2 regions of the Arthrobacter sp. 24S4-2 genome follow, and region 2 is predicted to be linked to the other one. Evidence: riboswitches for the same ligand, from Rfam matches in the RefSeq annotation. Region 2 holds a riboswitch; the other holds the start of a gene.
What was found. A riboswitch is a leader RNA that binds a small molecule or an ion and turns the genes downstream of it on or off. The one in region 2 is predicted to bind glycine.
Positions count from the first base shown of each region.

Region 1: another riboswitch for glycine. It lies ahead of gcvP (aminomethyl-transferring glycine dehydrogenase); the one in region 2 lies ahead of gcvP (aminomethyl-transferring glycine dehydrogenase).

Region 1 covers NZ_CP040018.1:4,862,468-4,873,698, forward strand. The annotation lists gene lipA (lipoyl synthase) at 1-278, opposite strand, end outside; gene FCN77_RS22560 (L-serine ammonia-lyase) at 346-1,743, opposite strand; gene glyA (serine hydroxymethyltransferase) at 2,043-3,368, opposite strand; gene gcvH (glycine cleavage system protein GcvH) at 3,365-3,748, opposite strand; gene gcvT (glycine cleavage system aminomethyltransferase GcvT) at 3,928-5,079, opposite strand; gene gcvP (aminomethyl-transferring glycine dehydrogenase) at 5,089-8,010, opposite strand; glycine riboswitch at 8,171-8,268, opposite strand; gene FCN77_RS22585 (hypothetical protein) at 8,622-9,068, shown strand; gene FCN77_RS22590 (VOC family protein) at 9,245-9,637, shown strand; gene FCN77_RS22595 (flavodoxin domain-containing protein) at 9,768-10,292, shown strand; gene FCN77_RS22600 (nucleotidyltransferase family protein) at 10,323-10,859, opposite strand; gene FCN77_RS22605 (ATPase) at 11,008-11,231, shown strand, end outside.
Region 2 covers NZ_CP040018.1:901,383-912,613, forward strand. The annotation lists gene FCN77_RS04275 (Dps family protein) at 154-633, shown strand; gene FCN77_RS04280 (helix-turn-helix transcriptional regulator) at 925-1,302, shown strand; gene FCN77_RS04285 (SRPBCC family protein) at 1,344-1,802, shown strand; gene FCN77_RS04290 (MFS transporter) at 1,808-3,298, opposite strand; gene FCN77_RS04295 (TetR/AcrR family transcriptional regulator) at 3,487-4,080, shown strand; glycine riboswitch at 4,175-4,273, shown strand; gene gcvP (aminomethyl-transferring glycine dehydrogenase) at 4,478-7,351, shown strand; gene gcvT (glycine cleavage system aminomethyltransferase GcvT) at 7,361-8,524, shown strand; gene gcvH (glycine cleavage system protein GcvH) at 9,044-9,427, shown strand; gene glyA (serine hydroxymethyltransferase) at 9,489-10,748, shown strand; gene FCN77_RS04320 (L-serine ammonia-lyase) at 10,907-11,231, shown strand, end outside.

The DNA of each region.
Region 1 (11,231 bases), 1.6 Mb from region 2:
CCCGTGTCGATCTGGCAGAAATCGCAGCGCCGGGTGCACTCGGAGCCGCCGATCAGGAACGTGGCTTCCTTGTCTTCCCAGCATTCGAAGATGTTGGGGCAGCCAGCCTCCTCACACACGGTGTGGAGGCCTTCCTTCTTGACGAGGTTCTTGAGCTGGACGAACTCCGGGCCCATCTGGACCTTGGCCTTGATCCACTCCGGCTTACGTTCCACCGGTGTGGCCGCATTGCGCCGCTCAATGCGCAGCATCTTCCGGCCTTCTGGTGCCAGTGTCATTGTTCTCTTTCCGTTTGTGCGTGCGCCGGTTCCCCGGCAGTAATTGGTGCTGGAGCGGACCGGCCGGTCAGCACTCCACCACGTTGACGGCGAGGCCGCCCGTGGCGGTTTCCTTGTACTTGGAGCTCATGTCCCTGCCTGTTTCGCGCATGGTCACGATCACCTCGTCGAGGGAGACGCGGTGCGTTCCGTCGCCCCAGAGCGCCATCTTGGCCGCGTTGATGGCTTTGGCGGCCGCGATGGCGTTTCGCTCGATGCAGGGGATCTGCACCAGCCCGCCGATCGGGTCGCAGGTCAGGCCCAGGTTGTGCTCCATCGCGATTTCCGCGGCGTTTTCCACCTGCTGAGGGGTGCCGCCCATCACTTCGGCCAGTCCGGCGGCGGCCATCGACGATGCCGAGCCCACCTCGCCCTGGCAACCAACCTCCGCACCGGAAATCGAGGCCTGTTCCTTGTACAGCACCCCGATGGCGGCGGCGGTCAGCAGGAACTTGACCACGACGTCGTCGCGGTCCTGCTGGGTGGCCTTATCCATGCCGGGAGCGAAATGCAGCGCGTAGTAGAGGACGGCCGGGATGATCCCGGCGGCGCCGTTTGTCGGGGCGGTGACCACGCGTCCGCCCGAGGCATTCTCCTCATTGACTGCCAGGGCGATCAGGTTCACCCATTCCTGCCAGTACTTCGGGTCCCGGTCCTTGTCCTCCTTCAGGAGCCGCTCGTGCCAGTCCGGCGCACGACGGCGGACCTTCAGCCCGCCGGGCAGCAGCCCCTCACGCTTGAGGCTGACATCCACGCAGCCCTCCATCACCGAGTAGATATGCAGCAGGCCCTCCCGGATCTCTTCTTCCGAACGGCTGTCTTCTTCATTGATCCGCATAACCTCGCTGATGCTCAACGACGTGTTCTGGCAGTGCTTGAGCAGTTCCGCGGCGGTCCTGAACGGCAGCGGCAGTTCCTTCTTGGACTCCTCGAGTTCCTGCAACGCCGCGTCCTCTTCGCCTTCGCGGACGATGAAGCCGCCGCCCACGGAGAAGAAGGTGGCGCTGTGCAGGACTTCGCCGCCGGCGTCGGAGACGCTGAAGGTCATGCCGTTGGTGTGCCGCGGCAGGATGGTCAGCGGGCGCAGGACCATGTCCTTGACCCCGTAGGGCAACGGGACGGACCCGGCCAGCTGCATGGTGCCCGTTTCGGCGATGGCCGCGAGCCTGTCCTCCACCTGCTCAGGGAGGATCTTCTCGGGGTGGAAGCCTTCCAGGCCGAGCAGGATGGCGGTCATGGTGCCGTGACCGTGGCCCGTAGCGGCCAGTGAGCCGTACAGGTCCACCCGCAGCGACGCGACGCCCGCCAGCTTGCCAAGGGATTTGAGTTCCTCGGCAAAGACGGCGGCGGCCCGCATCGGACCTACCGTGTGCGAGCTGGACGGCCCGATCCCGATCGAGAACAGGTCAAAAACTCCAACAGCCATGCGCGTTTCCTTACGAGTGAAAAGGTGGTCGGGTTGGGTGAGGAGGTGGCGGGACATCCTCTGCATGCCTTGGGCCCACGCCGTCCGGGTTCCCTGACCGAGCTTGCGAGGTTAGGGGGTCGGTGGGGAGCATGCTGCCGGATGCCCCACCCCCTCGGAGGTGCCCTTCGCGAAAGGGTAAGGGAACCGCGAGCGTCGGCGGAGCCGGGCTTTTCGAAAGCGTGCGTCAGAGGCGAGGAACGAGCCAGCACGCGTGAAAAGTCCGGTCCGCCGGGGCGGACCCAGCCGCTACGAGGCACTCAGCTGAGGTTCGCTACGCCCGGGTAGAGCGGGTGGGCTTCGGCGAGGGCCTCCACCCGGGAGCGCAGGCCGGAGAAGTCCGCGCCGGCGTCGGCGATCAGGGCCTCGGCGATGATGTCCGCGACCTCGGCGAAGGCGGCCTCGCCGAAACCGCGGGTGGCCAGCGCCGGGGTGCCGATCCGCAGCCCCGAGGTGACCATCGGCGGGCGCGGGTCGAACGGCACAGCGTTGCGGTTGACCGTGATGTCGATTTCCGCGAGGCGGTCCTCGGCTTCCTGCCCGTTGAGCTCGCAGTTGCGCAAATCCACCAGGACCAGGTGCACGTCGGTGCCGCCGGAGATCACGCTGATCCCCTTGGCGGTGACGTCCGGCTGGACCAGGCGCCCGGCGAGGATCCGGGCACCGGCGAGGACACGTTCCTGGCGTTCCTTGAACTCTTCGGACGCGGCGATCTTGAACGCCACGGCCTTGCCCGCGATCACGTGCTCCAGCGGCCCGCCCTGCTGGCCCGGGAACACCGCCGAGTTGATCTTCTTGGCGATCTCGGCGTCGTTGGTCAGGATGATGCCGCCGCGCGGACCGGCCAGGGTCTTGTGCGTGGTGGAGGTGGTCACGTGGGCGTACGGCACCGGGGAGGGGTGCAACCCGGCGGCGACGAGCCCGGCGAAGTGCGCCATGTCCACCATCAGGTACGCGCCCACCGAATCCGCGATCCGGCGGAACTCGGCGAAGTCCAGCTGCCGGGCGTACGCGGACCAGCCGGCAACGATCAGCGCCGGCCTGTGCTCCAGGGCCAGGCGTTCGACCTCGGCCATGTCGATCCGGTGGTCCTCTTCCCGGACCTGATACGGGATGACCTTGTAGAGCCGGCCGGAGAAGTTGATCCGCATCCCGTGCGTCAGGTGCCCGCCGTGCGCCAGGTTCAGGCCCATGATCGTGTCGCCGGGCCTGATCAGGGCATGCATCACCGAGGCGTTGGCCTGCGCGCCGGAGTGCGGCTGCACGTTCGCGAACTCCGCGCCGAACAGGGCCTTCACCCGGTCAATCGCGAGCTGCTCGATCACGTCAACGTGCTCGCAGCCGCCGTAATAGCGCTTCCCCGGGTAACCCTCGGCGTACTTGTTGGTCAGCACCGAACCCTGCGCCTGCATCACCGCCGCGGCGGTGTGGTTCTCCGAGGCGATCATCTCCAGGCCCGTACGCTGGCGGGCGAGCTCGTCATCGATCTTCGCCGCGATCTCCGGATCCAGCACGGACAGCTCCGCATCCAGGCTCGGGGAGACTACCTGCTCAAAGGCTGCCGTTGCGGCACCTGCCCCGCTCACAGCTCGCCGCCGTTCTTGGACGCGTACTCTTCAGCTGACATGAGCGGACCTTCTTCGGTCACGGCCACCTTGAAAAGCCAGCCGGCGCCGTAGGGATCGCTGTTGATCAGCGCCGGATCGGAAACGACGTCGTCATTGATCTCCACCACTTCGCCCGTTACAGGGGCGTACAGGTCCGAGACGGACTTGGTGGACTCCACCTCGCCGCACGCCTCCCCCGCGGTCACGGCCGAGCCGACCTCGGGCAGGTCAACGTACACGATGTCACCCAGGGCATCGGCGGCCACGGCCGAAATTCCAATCCCCGCAGGGCCCGACCCGTCACCAGCAACCCACTCGTGCTCGGCGGAGTACTTCAGTTCAGCAACTACTTTTGCCATTTGTGTTTCCTTCAGTTGGTGTGTGAAAAGTGAGAGAGCGTCGGCCTAAAACCTGCGAAAGGTGATAGAGCGTCCGAGGGCCGGCAGAGCCGGGCTTTTCGAAAGCGTGCGTCAAAGCGACGAAGGAGCAGCACGCGTGAAAAGTCCGGTCTGCCGGTCCGAACCCAACCCCGAGAAACCTACTTCGAGCGCTTGTAGAAAGGCAGTGGGACGACTTCGAATGGCTCCGCCTTGCCGCGCAGGTCGATGTCCAGGGCGGTGCCGGGTTCGGTGAACTCGACGTCGACATATGCCATGGCCACCGGGTAACCCAGGGTGGGGCTCGGCTGGCCGGACGTCACTTCGCCAACAACGTTGCCGTCCTTGAGGACCGGGTAGTGGCCCCGGCCGGCTCTGCGTCCCAGGCCTTTGAGCCCGACGAGCTTGCGGCCGGTGGTGGAACCGGCGCCGGCTGCCTTCAGTGCGCTCAGGGCTGCCTTGCCGATGAAGTCCGATTCCTTGGCGAGCGAGACAACCGGGCCCAGGCCTGCTGCGTAGGGGTTGCCGCCGCGGGACAGCTCGTTGCCGTAGAGCGGCATGCCGGCTTCCAGGCGCAGCGAGTCGCGGCAGGCCAGGCCGGCGGGGATGAGCCCGTGCCCGGCACCGGTTTCGAGCAATGCCTCCCACAGGCCGGCTGCGTCCTGGTTCGGTACGTAGATCTCGAAGCCGTCTTCGCCGGTGTACCCCGTGCGGGCCAGCAGCAAATCCTGACCGTTAATTTCGACCTCGACCGCCGCGTAGTACTTGAGCTCCGTGACCAGCGAGTGCTGCTCGGCCGGGACCAGCGTCAGCAGAATGGCCTCTGCGTTGGGGCCCTGAACGGCGATCAGGGACGTCTCGGCAGACACGTCGTCCACCTTTACGTCGAAGCTTCCCTCTTTGCCGGAAGCGGCCCTTTCGGCCAACGCTGCGGCGACCACCACGGCATTGCCGGCGTTGGGCACCACCAGGTACTTCTCTGTTCCATCCGCAGCCGCGGGGAGGCGGTACGTGATCAGGTCATCGATGATGCCGCCATCTTCCTGGCAGATCAGCGAGTATTTGGCCTTGCCGACGGCGACCGCCGACAGCTTGCCGGCCAGGGCGTAGTCCAGGAAGGCTGCAGAGTCCGGGCCGGTGACCCAGACTTCACCCATGTGCGAGAGGTCGAACAGGCCGGCGGCGTTGCGCACGGCGTGGTGCTCGGCCAGTTCGGAGGAGTACTTCAGCGGCATCTGCCACCCGCCGAAGTCGGTGAAGGAGGCGCCGGCTTTTTTGTGCTGCTCGTAGAGCGCGGTGTAGTTCTCAGTCATCAGGAATCCTTAGTTTTCAAACTCGACTGTGTTGTCTTCGAAAGCCTCTATGTTGTCCTCGAACGCTTCGAGGGGCGGGCAGGAGCAGACCAGGTTGCGGTCCCCTGCCGCGCCGTCGATGCGGCCGACCGGCGGGAAGTACTTGTCCTGCCGGAGGGTGTGCACGGGGAAGGCAGCCTGCTCGCGCGGGTACTCGCGGGCCCAGTCGGAGGAGACGACGGCGGCAGCGGTGTGCGGGGCGTTGCGCAGCGGGGAGTTCTCCAGCGTGAAGTCACCGGCGGCCACCTGTTCAATCTCAGCGTGGATGGTGATCATCGCTTCGATGAAACGGTCGATCTCCGCGAGGTCCTCGGACTCCGTCGGCTCCACCATCAGCGTGCCCGCAACCGGGAAGGCCAGGGTGGGTGCGTGGAAGCCGAAGTCGATGAGGCGCTTGGCTACATCCTCCGCGGTCACGTCGGTCCTGGCCGTCAGTTGACGCAGGTCCAGGATGCACTCGTGCGCCACGAGTCCGCCTTCGCCGGTGTAGAGGACGGGGTAAAACTCATTCAGGCGGGACGCGACGTAGTTCGCCGCGAGCAGCGCCGACTTGGTGGCCTCGGTCAGCCCCTGGCCGCCCATGAGCTTCACGTAGGCCCAGGAGATCGGCAGCACACCGGCGGACCCGAAGCGCGAAGCCGAGATCGCAGCACCAGTTCCTGGTTCGATAGCGCCAGCCTCGTGTGCGGCCTTGTTGGCGTCGCCCGGCATGAACGGCGCCAGGTGCGCCTTGGCAGCCACCGGGCCCACGCCGGGACCGCCGCCGCCGTGCGGGATGCAGAAGGTCTTGTGCAGGTTCAGGTGCGAGACGTCGCCGCCGAACTTACCGGGCTGGGCCAGGCCCACCAGTGCGTTGAGGTTGGCGCCGTCCACATAGACCTGGCCGCCTGCCGCATGCACCGAGTCACACACCTCGCGGACGTCGGCGTCGTACACGCCGTGGGTGGACGGGTAGGTGATCATGATGGCAGACAGGGCGTCCTTGTGCAGCTCGATCTTGGCATTGAGGTCGGCATGGTCGATCGTGCCGTCGGCCGCCGTGGCCACCACAACCACCTTCATGCCCGCCAGGACAGCGGACGCAGCGTTCGTGCCGTGCGCCGAGGCCGGGATCAGGCAGACGTTGCGCTGCTGCTCCCCGCGGGAGTGGTGGTAGCCGCGGATGGCCAGCAGGCCGGCGAGCTCACCCTGGGAGCCGGCGTTCGGCTGGATGGACACCTGGTCGTAACCGGTGATTTCGGCGAGGTCAGCTTCCAGGCCTCCGATCAGCTCACGCCAGCCCTCGGTCTGGGAGTCCGGGGCAAAAGGGTGGATGGAGGCGAACTCGGGCCAGGAGATGGCTTCCATCTCGGCCGTGGCGTTCAGCTTCATGGTGCAGGAACCCAGCGGGATCATGGTGCGGTCCAGGGCCAGGTCCCTGTCCGAGAGCTTGCGGATGTACCGGAGCAGCTGGGTCTCGGAGCGGTGCTTGTTGAAGACCGGGTGCTGCAGGAAATCGGAGGAACGCAGCACCGCGTCGGGTAGTTCGAAGCCTTGCGCGTCCACCACCGGACCCGCGCCAAAGGCGACGACCACCGCGGAGAGGACCTCCGCCGTCGTCGTCTCATCGACTGACACGCCAACCGTGTCCGCATCGATGAAACGCAGGTTGATGCCCCGGGCCTCGGCAGCGGTAAGGACCTTCCGGGCCTTCCCGGGCACGCGGACCGTGATGGTGTCGAAGAAGGAGTCGCTCACCAGTTCCCGGCCGGCGACCTTGAGAGTGGCGGCGAGGGCCCGGGCGTTGTTGTGGACGGTCTCGGCGATGGCCTTCAGCCCGTCGGGGCCGTGGTAGACGGCGTACATCGACGAGACGATGGCCAGCAATGCCTGCGCGGTGCAGATGTTGGAGGTGGCCTTTTCGCGGCGGATGTGCTGCTCGCGGGTCTGCAGGGCCAGGCGGTAGGCGGGAACGCCGGCGTTGTCCTTGGAGACGCCGACGATGCGTCCCGGGAGGGTGCGTTCCATGCCGTCACGCACGGCCATGTAGGCCGCGTGCGGGCCGCCGAAGAACAGCGGCACGCCCAGGCGCTGCGTGGATCCGACGGCGACGTCGGCCCCCTGCTCGCCCGGCGGGGTGATCAGGGTCAGTGCCAGGAGGTCGGCGGCAACGGTGACCAGTGCGCCGCGGTCTTTAGCCGCGGCGATCACGGCGGACTGGTCCCATACCCGGCCGGATACGCCGGGCTGCTGGAGTACGACGCCGTTGATGTCGCCGTCGGGAAGTCCCTGGGACAGGTCCGCGACCTCAACCTCGAAACCCAAGGCTTCGGCCCGGCCCTGCACGATGGCGATGGTCTGCGGGAGGCAGTCGGCGTCAAGGACGGTTTTGCCCTCGCGGGCCCCTGATTTCTGACCTGCGGTCTTATTGGCCCTGCGCATCAGCAGCACGGCTTCGGCGACGGCGGTGGCCTCGTCGAGGAGGGACGCATTGGCTACCGGCAGTGCGGTGAGGTCCTGGACCATGGTCTGGAAGTTCAGCAGTGCCTCGAGCCGGCCCTGGGAAATCTCGGGCTGGTACGGCGTGTAGGCCGTGTACCAGGCGGGGGCTTCAAGGATGTTGCGGCGGATCACCGGCGGCGTGACAGTGTCGTAGTAGCCTTGGCCGATCATCTGCACGGCCGTGCGGTTCTTGGAAGCCAGCTTGCGCAGCCCGGCCAGCACCTCAACTTCGCTGAGTGCGCTGTCCAGGCTAAGCGGCTTTTCCTGGCGGATGGAATCGGGGACCGCGTTGTCAACAAGACCGTCGACGCTGTCGTAGCCGACGGCCTTGAGCATGGTGTCGATGTCTGTTTGGCGTCGGGCGCCGATATGGCGGTCTGCAAATGTGGACGGGGACGACTGGATCGTCATTGAGGAACTCCATAATTCAGGTGGCACTGGAGTGCCACGATGATTCGGGTTCCTCCCCGCTCTGTATTGGACCTGAGAGTTTCCGCTTTGCCTGCTGTTTAGCAGCGCGCCACTTGCACCGTCGGTGAGCCCGGTTTCCCGGACTGCTTTCCAGAGTTGCCTTGCCGCGGCGGTACGTGGGCCTGAGAGATTCCTGGGGAGGATTTGCTCCTACGGCGCCTGCTGAACGTACCGGCAGGACTCTCCCGCCGCAGATCATAAGCTGTGCCACTGGTGGGTGACACGGCTCACACTTTATCTGCTGTTCGGGCCGGATGCAAAATTTGCGTCACATGGCCGGGTGTTTCCTGCCGCCAGGCGGCATTCTCCGCTGGTCCGGCGAAAGTCCGCGCTGAGGGCTGCCTTGTTTCCTGCACGCTTTGGAAATCGCTATTGTCACACAGGCAGGTAGTTAGTAATCTACGGCCAACCGGACTTTCGGCCGCATCTGGCGGCGCCCGGAACGGCGCTGCCGTCAGGGGCTACGCCCCGTACATTTAAGACGCCCAGTCACCGCACTGGCCGACAATGCGGAACACAGGACGCCACGCTTCCATTCAAGGGAGAACCTGATGTTAGGCACCAGAAGCTGCCTCGCCGCCGCTCTTGCCACTACCCTCGTGACCATGGCCGCCCCCGCACAAGCAGCCCCCGCCACGCTCGTGAGCGCGGGACCGGGAATCCTCGTCGCCAAGGGCGCCGCGGTGGATGTTCCCGTCACCTTCATGTGCGACACCGACCCCGCCCTGACCATCGCAATACCCGTGGTCCAACTGACCCAAAGAGTCAGCGACGGACGGATCGCCGGCGGCGCCGGAAACTTTCAGCTCAGCTGCACCAAGCAGGCCCAAACAGTCACCATACGAGTAGTTCCAAATGTGATGGCGTTCAACGAAGGTGCCGCCGCAGCTTCGGTCTACCTGCAAACCTGCAGTGCGCAATTCCAGTGCTCCGCCGTCATTATCAACACAGAAATAACGCTCGCCACACCGGCCGACACCGGGCTTCAGCACCAATAATAAACATGCCAAAGGGCAGCAGCGGCCGCTACAGGTCCACAGCGGCCATAGCTGCCCTCGGGATGCACCTGAGCTCAATAGCCGTAGCGCTCAACGGCGGAAGAACTGAACACGCGGATCCAGTTTTTGCTGCACGCAATCGAGTACTGCCAAACGAGTTCGGAAAGGAGCTAGAAATGCCCAACGACCCTACGGACATGGTCAGCGTCCGATACATGGTGGACGATGTCGATGCGGCGATCGACTTCTACACAAAGCACCTCGGATTCACCCTCCGGATGAGCGCCGCACCGGCGTTCGCCGACGTCGCCTGCGGCCAGCTGCGGCTTTTGCTGAGCGGGCCCAGCAGTTCGGCGGGCCGGCCAATGCCGGATGGCACGGTGCCGTCGCCGGGCGGATGGAACCGCATCCACCTCATCGTGGGCGATATCGCGGCCGAGGTGGAGCGGCTGCGCGCGGCGGGCCTCACCTTCCGGAACGACATCGTCACCGGTCCGGGCGGCCAGCAGATCCTGCTGGAAGATCCGGCCGGCAACGTGGTCGAGCTCTTCCAGCCGGCTGGCCGGTGATTGTTTCGGGACGTTCGACCCTACAGCTGCATTTCCAGACGTTGACAGACTGGTGGGAGACGAATCCCGAGGTTCATCCACAGGCATGCTCTGTTCAAGCGCGGGCCAACAGCACAAGGAAGCGCCGACCATGGCCACTATTTACATTCCTTACGGGACCACCGAAGGTCAGACAGCAAAGATCGCCGAGTACATCTCGGATGTGCTTCAAGCACACGGCCACAACGTGGAAACAGCGGACATTAAGCAGTCCGGGGATACTATTCCGGACGGGTACGACGCAATAATCGTTGGTGCGTCAGTCCATATGGGCAAGCACGAAGACTACGTCCGGGACTTCGTGCGAAAGAACAGTACCGTCCTGAAACACCTCCCGTCGGCGCTCTTCTCTGTCAGCCTGGCCGCGCACGGTGACACCGAAAACGCAGAGAGTTACGTGGAGAAATTCGAGGGTGAAACGGGTTGGCGGCCGGCTCAAGTGGGGCTCTTCGGAGGGGCGCTGCTCTACACGCAGTACGGTTTCCTCAAGCGCCATGTGATGAAGAAGATCGCCAGCGACAAGGGCACCCTGGATACGGACACGTCGCAGGATTACGTCTACACCGAGTGGGATGGTGTCAAGCGGTTCGCGGAGGACTTTCTGGACAGGTTGTAAGTGGACGTCCGGTGCCGCGCCCCTGCCTTCCTAGACGTTGACCGCGGGCCATGGCTGGACGGTGAGTGAGGGCCATTCCGTGCTCCACCGCCTGGTTTTGGTCAAGTACACGTCCCTCGGCGCAAGGACAGGATTGGGCACCACCTTCCGCCCGAACAGGTCATCGTAACCGTGCGGCGCATACGTTGTGAGGCCACCGTGCGCGTCTGCAGTGACTGCGAAGCAGCAGGTCTTCGCCGCGAAGTGATCTATTGCATCGGCCGTGCTGGTGAACGGGACCGCCGGGACCCCGAAATGCTCCTCATACCAAAGGTGCACGCGGGCTTCGTTGCGGACTTCAACCTCTGCGCCCAGGCCTTTGAACAGTTCCCGCGCCCGGCGAATCACCGCATCCTCCGCTTCGTAGGACGTGTCTTCGTCAAAATAGAACAGATCGTAGTCCCGGATGCCAGCGCCCGGGTCTCTGCCGTCCAGCACGTTCCAGACGGTCTGGAACAGAGCCCCCGCTGTCAGCCACCAGTCCGAAACACCCAGCACCGGTGCCAGCTGAAGAATCTGCCGATTCACCGGATTCCTTCGGATATAGGTCAGAAAGAGTCGCTCATCATCGGAATTCACCAGCCCATCCTGCCCCGCTCTGCACGATACTCAAGGGATGAACATGCAGAGTGAGGTTCTTTTCCTTGGCGGTCGGTCAGGTGTCGGGAAGAGCTCCGTGGCGTTTGAACTCCACGCCCGGCTCGCCGCCCTGAAAGTCAGACACTGCGTGATCGAAGGGGACAGCCTCGATCTGGCCTTTCCGCCTCCATGGGAGGGCCACCTGGCCGAGCGGAATCTGGCCGCGGTCTGGGCAAACTACCGGGATCTTGGCTACCGGCGGATGATCTACACGAACACCGTCAGCGTCCGATTCACCCAGGAATTGGCTGCAGCCATGGG
Region 2 (11,231 bases):
GGCGTTCATTTAGTATCCACGTCACACTGCCGCGTGGCAAGGGAAAAATGAATAATCATCATTTTGTTAAGCCGGGCGCGAGAATCGGTGGCGCCGCTGTGGTGGCTGCGATAGTTTCGAATTACCCGAGAAACCCTGACACCAGGAGGATCAATGAAGGCATCACCGACGCTGACCAACAATCTGCAGGCTGTGCTCGCGGACCTGATTGAACTGCACATCCAGGGCAAGCAGGCGCACTGGAACATCGTGGGTACGAACTTCCGCGACCTTCACCTGCAGCTGGACGAAATCATCGACGCCGCACGGAATTTTGCCGATGACATGGCCGAGCGCATGCGTGCACTGCACGCCCTGCCGGATGGCCGCAGTGCCACCGTGGCGAAATCCACCAGCCTTGCCCAGTTCCCGCAGGGGCTGATCAGCACCAAGGACGCCGTTGACCGCATTGTCGCGGCTCTCGAAGCCGCTGTGGGCACCATGCGCAAGGTCCACGACGAGGTTGATGAGGAAGACCCCACCACCGCAGACCTGCTGCATGCATTCATTGCAAAGCTGGAACAGTACGCCTGGATGGTGGGCGCGGAGAACATGAAGGCCTCGGCCAGCGTGACCACTCCCGACAGCAAGTAGCACCGACAGCAAGCAGCGCCGACAGCAAGTAGCACCGACAGCAAGCAGCGCCGACAGCAAGCAGCGCCGACAGCAAGAATCCTCGACAGCAAGTGGCGCCGCGGCAACTTCCGCTGTTGCCCGCAGCCGCTCCAGCAAGCCCGGCACCGGATTGCCCGGTGCCGGGCCTTCCTGTTTGGGCGAACTTTTGGTCGGCTCGCTTCCTGAGGCGGCGCTTCGTCCGGGGCGGTGCCCGCACGGATGCACCCACAACCTCTTGACATCCTGGCGCTTCAGCGAATACTTAAGTATGTGCTTAACAATCAGGGATCGGGAAGTGGCCAGCTGGATGCAATCTTCCAGGCGCTCGCCGATCCAACGCGCAGGGCCATCATCGTTCGGCTCTGCGAAGGGCCGGCGTCCGTCTCGGAGCTTGCGAGGCCATTCACCATGAGCCTGCCCGCGATTGTCCAGCACGTGCAGGTGCTCGAAAACAGCGGCCTGGTCCGAACCGAGAAGACCGGCCGCGTCCGCAGCTGCAGCATCGTTCCGGCCTCGGTCCGGCTGGCGGAAGGCTGGCTGGGCCGGCGCAGGACGGACCAGGAACGCCGCCTCGACCGCCTGGAGTCCTTCCTTTCGGCGGAACGCGGGGAAACCGAGGACCATCCGGACGCCCCCGAGCAGGCATAACTTCCACCCCCCAGAATCAACAGACGAACAAGGAGCACGCCATGACCACCCCCATCACGCACGCAAGCTTCAGCCTCGAACGCCGGCTGAACGCCCCGCCGCCGCGCGTTTTCCGCGCTTTTTCCGACTATGCGAGCAAGAAAAAATGGTTCGCGGGTCCGGCCGAATGGACGCAGGGCGAATCCAGCCTCGATTTCCGTGAGGGCGGTACGGAAACGGACGTCGGCGGGCCCGCGGGCGGCTTCGTTTCCACCATGCATGCCGTCTATCACGACATCGTGGAGGACCAGCGGATCGTGTACAGCTACGAAATGCTCCTCAATGGCCGCCGCATGTCGGTTTCGCTCAGCACCGTGGAACTCGCGCCCGACGGCGACGGCACCCTGCTCACCCTGACCGAGCAGGGTGCCTACTTCACCGAGGAGGACCAGGCGGCGGGCCGGAAGGAAGGAACCGAAGGGCTGCTGGATGCCCTGCAGGCATTCGTCGAGCACGGCTGACGGCGTTACTTCGCCTTGGGTACTCCGCGGAGTACGACGGCGACGAGCACTGCCGCTCCCGCCATTAGAACCAGCCCGATGGACGCAGTCACGTGGACACCCGACTCAAATGCAACCCGGGCGGCGGACGTCAGGGCGTCCGCCAGCGGTCCCGGCAGCGAGTGCGCCAACTCCATGGCCCCGGCCAGCGTCTCCCGGGCCTGCGAAATGCCGTGCTCGGTGCCGGGGCCGTCAGCCGTGATGGCCGCGGGCAGGATCAGGTTCCGCTGGTAGGAGGCCGTGAGGATCGAGCCGAGGATGGCCGTGCCGAGCAGCGAACCAATCTCGTAGCCGGTCTCCGAGATGGCCGCGGCCGCCCCTGATTTCTCCGGCGGTACCGCACCCAGGAGCATGTCGTTGGAGATCGTTTCGGCAGCCCCCACGCCTAAGGCAAGGATCAGGAGGGCGCCCAGCAGTAGGGCCGGGCCGCGGGAATGGTCACCGAAGGCCACTACAAAGTAGCCGGTGGCGCTGAGCGAGAGGCCACCGGCCACCACGAAGCCCGGCCGTATTTTCCGCACCAGCGGCACCACCAGCAACCCTGCAACCACGGTCGCAACCAGGGCAGGGATCATCGCCATCCCGGATTCGGAAGGCCGCTGGCCTTCGAGCAGCTGGAGATGCTGGGCCAGGAAGAGGATGAACCCGTTGAAGGAAAACAGCGCCAGGACATTGGCCGTGATGGCGGTGCTGAAAATCCGGTTTCCGAACAGGCCCACGTCCAGCAGCGGGCTTGGCAGCCTCCGCTGGCGCCGGACGAAGACATAGCCCATCGAGAGTCCGAAGCCGATGACCGCGGCCGGTGCTGCGCCGAAGCCCTCCGTTGCCAGCGACTTGATCCCGTAGACCACGGGAACCATGGTCAGCAGGGACAGGGCGATGCTGACACCGTCCACCGTGCCGGGCCGGGGATCCCTGGACTCGGGAATGAGAATCCGGCCCAGCGCCAGGATGGGAAGCATGATGGGCACGGCCACCAGCAGGATGGCGCCCCACCAGTAGTGCTCAACGAGCCAGCCGCCGAAGATCGGACCCAGGGCAGCGCCGCCCGAGAACCCTGCCGCCCAGATCGCAATGGCCAGCCGCCGCCGGTTCGGGTCCGGAAAGATGTTGCGGATCAGGGACAGCGTGGACGGCATCAGCATCGCACCAAAGAATCCGAGGGCTGCTCGTCCGGCGATGAGCCATTCAGCGCTGGGGGCGAAGGCGGTGGCGGCCGACACCGCCGCGAAGCCCATGCTGCCGATCAGGAGGAGACGGCGGCGGCCGATCCGGTCGCCAAAACTCCCCATGGCCACCAGGAGCCCGGCCAGGACCAGCGGATAGGCATCCACGATCCAGAGGAGCTGCACGCCGGTGGGTTCCAGGCTGCGGGCGATTTGGGGCAGCGCGAACGTCAGGGCCGTGTTGTCGACGGCCACCAGCAGCACCGGAAACATCAGCAGCCCGAGGGCCAGCCAGTCGCGCCCCCGCTCGGGGCGGCAGGCTGGCGGCCGGCGGGCTGGCTGGCCGTGTCGGAAGTGCCGGCAATGCGAGGGTGCGTGACCGGCGTCGGAGTTGAGGAGAAGGTTCCCATAGCCATAACTGTACCGTCTGGACGGTATAGTTAAGAAATGAGCCCGGGCCACCGGGCATGATTGGAACCATGGCCAGAAAACCCGTTGCACGCGAGGCAGTGCTCGACGCCTTTGAATCCCTCCTCATTGAAGTGGGCGAACGTGCCGCCACCTTGGATGCGGTGGCCAGGCGGGCCGGCGTTTCCAAAGGCGGACTGCTGTACCACTTCCCGAACAAGGAGGCCATGATTTCGGCGCTGCTGGAGCGCATGGACCGGCTGGTCGCGGCGGATGTCGAAGTCATGGCCGGCGCTCCGGAGGGGGCGGCTGTTCACTTCATCAAATCCTCGCTCTGGGCTGACACGCCTCTGGACCGGGTGTTTGTTGCGGCCACGCGGCTGGCCGAAGTGGCCCATGAGGAAACGCTGCACCGTTTTGCCGCCGTCCAGGGCGCCTGGCTGGAACTGCTGGCCGGGGACGTCGGCCCTGCGATGGCCAAAGCCGTGCTTTACATGGGCGACGGACTGTATTTCAATGCCATGCTGGCCAGTGGTCCCGGCGCGTCCCCACCCGAAATGAGCGGCGACGTCGAGGGCCTGCTCGCCGCCGTCGAACGCCTGCGCGGCTGGTCGCCGCGCGCCACCGAACCCCCCGTTCAGGCTCGCCGGGCCGGGAGCGCGTAACGCGGCGTCGGCGTGGCCACGGAGTTTGCAGACGCGTCTCCGGCGTAGGACAATAGGGGCTGTGACTGTTGTCACCGCAAACTAAATATGCCTTTGATCTGCGGCGGGAGAGTTCTGCAAGTAGGTACAAGCAGGCGCCGTAGGAGCAAATCCTCCCCAGGAATCTCTCAGGCCCATGTACCGCCGCGGCAAGGCAACTCTGGAAAGCAGCAGGCTGTCCGTCCGGTGTCCCAACCCCCGTTGAGGACACCGAACCCCGACATGCTGTGCTCACCGACGGTGCAAGCGGAGCCATGCGAAAGCACGGCTGCGCGGAAACTCTCAGGTCCAATACAGAGCGGGGAGGAACCCGAATCGATGTGGCGTACCCTGCGCCGCCTTAGTTATGGAGTTCCTTGTGACTGTTAATTCAGCCTCCACTTCCTTCGTTGACCGCCATATCGGCGCGCGCCGCGAGGCCGACGTCGACGCCATGCTCAAGGCGGTCGGCTACGACACCGTTGACTCCCTGGTGGACACGGCCGTTCCGAAGGACATCCGGCAGGATTCGCCGCTGGAGCTCACCGCGGCGCTGAGCGAAGTGGAAACCCTGACCGAGCTGCGCAAGCTTGCCGCCAAAAACAAGACGGCCGTGCAGATGATCGGCCAGGGCTACTACGACACCGTCACCCCGCCGGTGATCCGCCGCAACATCCTCGAAGCCCCGGCCTGGTACACGGCGTACACGCCCTACCAGCCCGAAATCTCCCAGGGCCGGCTCGAGGCACTGCTGAACTTCCAGACCATGGTGCAGGACCTGGTGGGCCTCCCCATCGCCAACGCTTCGCTGCTCGACGAAGCCACCGCCGTTGCCGAGGCCGTGCTGATGATGCGCAGGGCCAATAAGACCGCAGGTCAGAAATCAGGGGCCCACGACGGCAAGACCGTACTGGACGCCGACTGCCTCCCGCAGACCATCGCCATCGTCAAGGGCCGCGCGGAAGCGCTCGGCTTCGAGGTTGAGGTTGCGGACCTGTCCGAGGGACTGCCCGACGGCGTCATCAACGGCGTTGTGCTCCAGCAGCCCGGCGTTTCCGGCCGCGTGTTCGACCACTCCGAGGTCATCGCTGCCGCGAAGGAACGCGGCGCACTGGTGACCGTTGCCGCCGACCTCCTGGCCCTGACCCTCATCACCCCTCCCGGTGAGCAGGGCGCTGACATCGCCGTCGGTTCCGCGCAGCGCTTCGGTGTTCCGCTGTTCTACGGCGGTCCGCACGCCGCCTACATGGCGGTCCAGAAGGGCCTCGAACGCTCCATGCCGGGCCGCCTCGTCGGCGTCTCCAAGGACTCCACCGGCCTGCCCGCATACCGGCTGGCGCTGCAGACCCGCGAGCAGCACATCCGCCGCGAGAAGGCCACGTCCAACATCTGCACCGCGCAGGCGCTGCTGGCCATCGTCGCGTCCATGTACGCCGTCTACCACGGCCCGGAAGGCCTGAAGGCCATCGCGGAGACCGCGCACGGCCACGCCAGGACCCTCGCCACCTCCCTGAAGGCCGCCGGCCTGGCAGTCCGGCACGCCAGCTTCTTCGACACCGTCACAGTGTCCGTCCCGGGCAAGGCGTCGGACTTCCTGGCGGCCGCCGAAGCCAAGGGCATCAACCTCCGCGGGATCGACGCCGACACCATCGGCATCTCCACCGATGAGGCAACCACCGACGCCGTTGTGGCAGACGTGCTGGCTGCCTTCGGTGCGGCTGTCGCAGACGCTGGCTCCGACGCGGGCACCGACTTCCGCCTGGATGCCGCCGTCGAACGCTCCTCCGACTACCTGCAGCACCCGGTCTTCCACACGCACCGCTCCGAGACCCAGCTGCTCCGGTACGTCCGGAAGCTCTCGGACCGCGACCTTGCTTTGGACCGCACCATGATCCCGCTGGGTTCCTGCACCATGAAGCTGAACGCCACGGCCGAGATGGAAGCCATCTCCTGGCCCGAGTTCGCCTCCATCCACCCGTTCGCTCCGGACTCCCAGACCGAGGGCTGGCGGGAACTCATCGCCGACCTCGAAGCCCAGCTGACTGAAATCACCGGCTACGACCAGGTGTCCATCCAGCCCAACGCCGGCTCGCAGGGCGAGCTCGCCGGCTTGCTGGCCATCCGCGGCTACCACCACTCCCGCGGGGAGCAGCAGCGCAACGTCTGCCTGATCCCGGCCTCGGCGCACGGCACCAACGCCGCCTCCGCCGTCCTGGCCGGCATGAAGGTGGTTGTGGTGGCCACGGCCGCCGACGGCACGATCGACCACGCCGACCTCAACGCCAAGATCGAGCTGCACAAGGACGCCCTGTCCGCGATCATGATCACCTACCCGTCCACCCACGGCGTGTACGACGCCGACGTCCGGGAAGTCTGCGACGCCATCCACGCAGCCGGCGGCCAGGTCTACATCGACGGCGCCAACCTCAACGCACTGGTGGGCCTGGCCCAGCCCGGCAAGTTCGGCGGCGACGTCTCGCACCTGAACCTGCACAAGACCTTCTGCATCCCGCACGGCGGCGGCGGTCCCGGCGTGGGCCCGGTGGCTGCGAAGGCGCACCTGGCTCCGTTCATGCCCGGTAACGCGGCTGATCCGGCCAACGGCGCGGACGGCACCCCCATCTCCGCCTCCAAGTACGGCTCCGCCGGCGTGCTGCCCATCTCCTGGGCCTACGTGAAGCTGATGGGCGGCCGGGGCCTCACCGACGCCACCAAGTCCGCGCTGCTCGCTGCCAACTACATTGCGGCCCGGCTCAACGATTTCTTCCCGGTCCTCTACACCGGCGAAGGCGGCCTCGTGGCGCACGAGTGCATCCTGGACCTGCGTGAGCTCACGGCCAAGACCGGCGTCACGGCAGAGGACGTGGCCAAGCGGCTGATCGACTACGGCTTCCACGCACCCACCCTGGCCTTCCCCGTGGCCGGCACCCTGATGGTGGAGCCCACCGAATCCGAGGACCTCGCCGAGATCGACCGCTTCATCACCGCGATGATCTCCATCCGCGCGGAAATCGACCAGGTGGCACACGGAGACTTCACCCTTGCCGACAGCCCGCTGCGCAACGCGCCGCACACCGCCGCGGCCGCGATCAGCACCGACTGGAACCGCGGCTACCCGCGCGAACAGGCCGTGTTCCCGGTGCACTCCCTCAAGCAGGACAAGTACTTCCCGCCCGTAGGCAGGATCGACGGCGCCCTGGGTGACCGCAACCTGATCTGCTCCTGCCCGCCGCTTTCCGAGTTTGAAAACTAAGGACTCCCAATGACTGAGAATTACACGGCACTCCACGAAGAGCACAAGAAGCTCGGTGCCTCCTTCACCGACTTCGGCGGCTGGCAGATGCCGCTGAAGTACAGCTCGGAACTGGCCGAGCACCACGCCGTCCGCAAGGCCGCGGGCATCTTCGACCTCTCCCACATGGGCGAAGTCTGGGTGACCGGCCCGGACGCCGCGGCGTTCCTCGACTATGCCCTCGTCGGCAAGATTTCGGCGATGGCCGCCGGCAAGGCCAAGTACTCGCTGATCTGCAACGAGGACGGCGGCATCATCGATGACCTCATCGTGTACCGCAGGCAGGCAGACGCCGAGGGCCACGACCGGTTCCTGGTGGTGCCCAACGCGGGCAACGCCAAGGTGGTGGCCGATGCCCTGGCTGAGCGCGCCGGTTCCGGCAAAGAGGGGGGCTTCGACGTCGTCGTGGACGACGTTTCCGCCGCCACCTCGCTGATCGCCGTCCAAGGTCCCAAGGCCGAAGGCATCCTGCTCCGCCTGGTTCCGGCCGCCCAGCACGATCTGGTCACCGGCCTGAAGTACTACGCGGCCGTCGAGGTTCCCTTTATGGTGGCCGGCCGCACCACCGACCTCCTGCTGGCCCGCACCGGTTACACCGGCGAGGACGGTTTCGAGATCTTCGTGGCGAACGACGACGCCGCCGCGCTCTGGCAGGCCATCGTCGCCATTGCGGACGAAGGGGAGCTGACGCCTGCCGGCCTGGCCTCCCGCGATTCGCTCCGCCTCGAAGCCGGCATGCCGCTGTACGGCAACGAACTGTCCATCGACGGCGACCCGTTCGCCGCCGGCCTGGGCCCGGTTGTCGCGCTCTCCAAGGAAGGCGACTTCGTCGGCAAGGCAGCCCTGAGCGCACTGAAGGCAGCCGGCGCCGGTTCCACCACCGGCCGCAAGCTCGTCGGGCTCAAAGGCCTGGGACGCAGGGCCGGCCGGGGCCACTACCCGGTCCTCAAGGACGGCAACGTTGTTGGCGAAGTGACGTCTGGCCAGCCGAGCCCCACCCTGGGTTACCCGGTGGCCATGGCATATGTCGACGTCGAGTTCACCGAGCCCGGCACCGCCCTGGACATCGACCTGCGCGGGAAAGCCGAGCCGTTCGAAATCGTCGCACTGCCTTTCTACAAGCGCCAGAAGTAGCCCGCGGGTCCTGGGCTGCCAGTGGTTCCCGGCTTCGGGGCCCTGACCGGCTCCGTTTGGTCCCGTCGGGCTGACATCCTCCGCGTGCTCGGTCGCGTAGACGCCCGCTGGGCGGACGTGATGCTCCCTTAGACGCACGCTTCCGGATGCCAGCCCCGAAGGGGGCCGGCAGCTCACCTTTCGGACAAACGGACAAGGCAAGACCGCTCCGGCTGTCCCGCGCTTTCGCAAGCCAAGGTGCTGGGGGATGGACTGCCTGCCGGAGGTGGGCTTGTCTGAATCGGCGCCTCGCCAAGCTCGATCATTGGGGGTTGAGCTTGTCGAAACGAATGGCCAAGAACTAGGTAGGACCTTGTTTTATCTTTCACTGCCATTGGTTCCCCACCGGAACTGACGGCGGAGACGGCGGGTGAGCGGATTCCGGAAGCGTGCGTCAAAGCGACGAAGGAGCAGCACGCGGAGGAATTCGGTCACCCGCCTCCCCACCCGACAACAGTAGTAACGAGATTAAGGAACATAATGGCAAAAGTTGCCCTTGACCTGCAGTATTCCGACGAGCACGAGTGGGTTGCGCGCGAGGCCGGGAACGTTGTGTCCATTGGGATCTCCGCCGTGGCCACGGACGCCCTCGGCGACATCGTGTACGTTGACCTGCCCGAGGTTGGCTCCCCGGTGACCGCGGGGGAGACCTGCGGCGAGGTGGAGTCCACCAAGTCCGTCTCGGACCTGTACTCCCCGGTGACCGGCGAGGTCACGGAAATCAACCCCGCCGTCGTCGACGATCCCGCCCTGATCAACAGCGATCCGTACGGTGCCGGCTGGTTGTTCAAAGTGGCCGCGGAATCCGATGGCCCGTTGCTCTCCGCGCAGGAGTACGCGTCCAAGAACGGCGGCGAGCTGTGAGCGGGCAGGTGCCGCAACGGCAGCCTTTGAGCAGGTAGTCTCCCCGAGCCTGGATGCGGAGCTGTCCGTGCTGGATCCGGAGATCGCGGCGAAGATCGATGACGAGCTCGCCCGCCAGCGTACGGGCCTGGAGATGATCGCCTCGGAGAACCACACCGCCGCGGCGGTGATGCAGGCGCAGGGTTCGGTGCTGACGAACAAGTATGCCGAGGGTTACCCGGGGAAGCGCTATTACGGCGGCTGCGAGCACGTTGACGTGATCGAGCAGCTCGCGATTGACCGGGTGAAGGCCCTGTTCGGCGCGGAGTTCGCGAACGTCCAGCCGCACTCCGGCGCGCAGGCCAACGCCTCGGTGATGCATGCCCTGATCAGGCCCGGGGACACGATCATGGGCCTGAACCTGGCGCACGGCGGGCACCTGACGCACGGGATGCGGATCAACTTCTCCGGCCGGCTCTACAAGGTCATCCCGTACCAGGTCCGGGAAGAGGACCACCGGATCGACATGGCCGAGGTCGAACGCCTGGCCCTGGAGCACAGGCCGGCGCTGATCGTTGCCGGCTGGTCCGCGTACGCCCGGCAGCTGGACTTCGCCGAGTTCCGCCGGATCGCGGATTCGGTGGGCGCGTACCTGATGGTGGACATGGCGCACTTCGCCGGGCTCGTCGCCGCCGGGCTGCACCCCTCCCCGGTCCCTTACGCGCACGTGACCACCTCCACCACGCACAAGACCCTGGCCGGTCCGCGCGGCGGCATCATCCTGACCAACGACGCCGAGATCGCCAAGAAGATCAACTCGGCGGTGTTCCCGGGCCAGCAGGGCGGGCCGCTGGAGCACGTGATCGCGGGCAAGGCCGTGGCGTTCAAGATCGCCGCCTCGGCCGAGTTCAAGGAACGCCAGGAACGTGTCCTCGCCGGTGCCCGGATCCTCGCCGGGCGCCTGGTCCAGCCGGACGTCACCGCCAAGGGGATCAGCGTGATCTCCGGCGGCACCGACGTGCACCTGGTCCTGGTGGATTTGCGTAACTGCGAGCTCAACGGGCAGGAAGCCGAGGACCGCCTCGCGGAAATCGACATCACGGTCAACCGCAACGCTGTGCCGTTCGACCCGCGCCCGCCGATGGTCACCTCGGGGCTGCGGATCGGCACCCCGGCGCTGGCCACCCGCGGTTTCGGCGAGGCCGCCTTCGCCGAGGTCGCGGACATCATCGCCGAGGCCCTGATCGCCGACGCCGGCGCGGACTTCTCCGGCCTGCGCTCCCGCGTGGAGGCCCTCGCCGAAGCCCACCCGCTCTACCCCTCAGTTGCCAACCTCGCCTAGAGGCCGTAAGACAGAAGTACAGATCACGACGCCGGGCGGCCGCCACAAGCTGCCGCCCAGCGCCGCGCATCCGGCAGTGCGCCCGCCGACCAACGGACGCGCCGCCTTCCGGCAGGACCATCTGCCGGACCACAGTAAGACCTAGTTAGGAACCGACAATGGCTGTTGGAGTCTTTGACCTCTTCTCCATAGGAATAGGCCCGTCCAGTTCGCACACCGTGGGTCCGATGCGGGCTGCAGCGGTGTTCGCCGAAGAGCTCAAGGCGTCCGGCAGGCTGGCGGGCGTCGCGTCGCTGCGGGTGGACCTGTACGGCTCGCTCGCTGCCACCGGTCACGGCCACGGCACCATGACGGCCATCCTCCTCGGCCTGGAGGGCTTCCACCCCGAGAAGATCCTCCCCGACGAGGTGGAGGAGCGGCTGGCCGCGATCGCCGAAACAGGAATGCTGCAGCTGGCCGGTTCCGTCCCGCTGCCGTACGGGG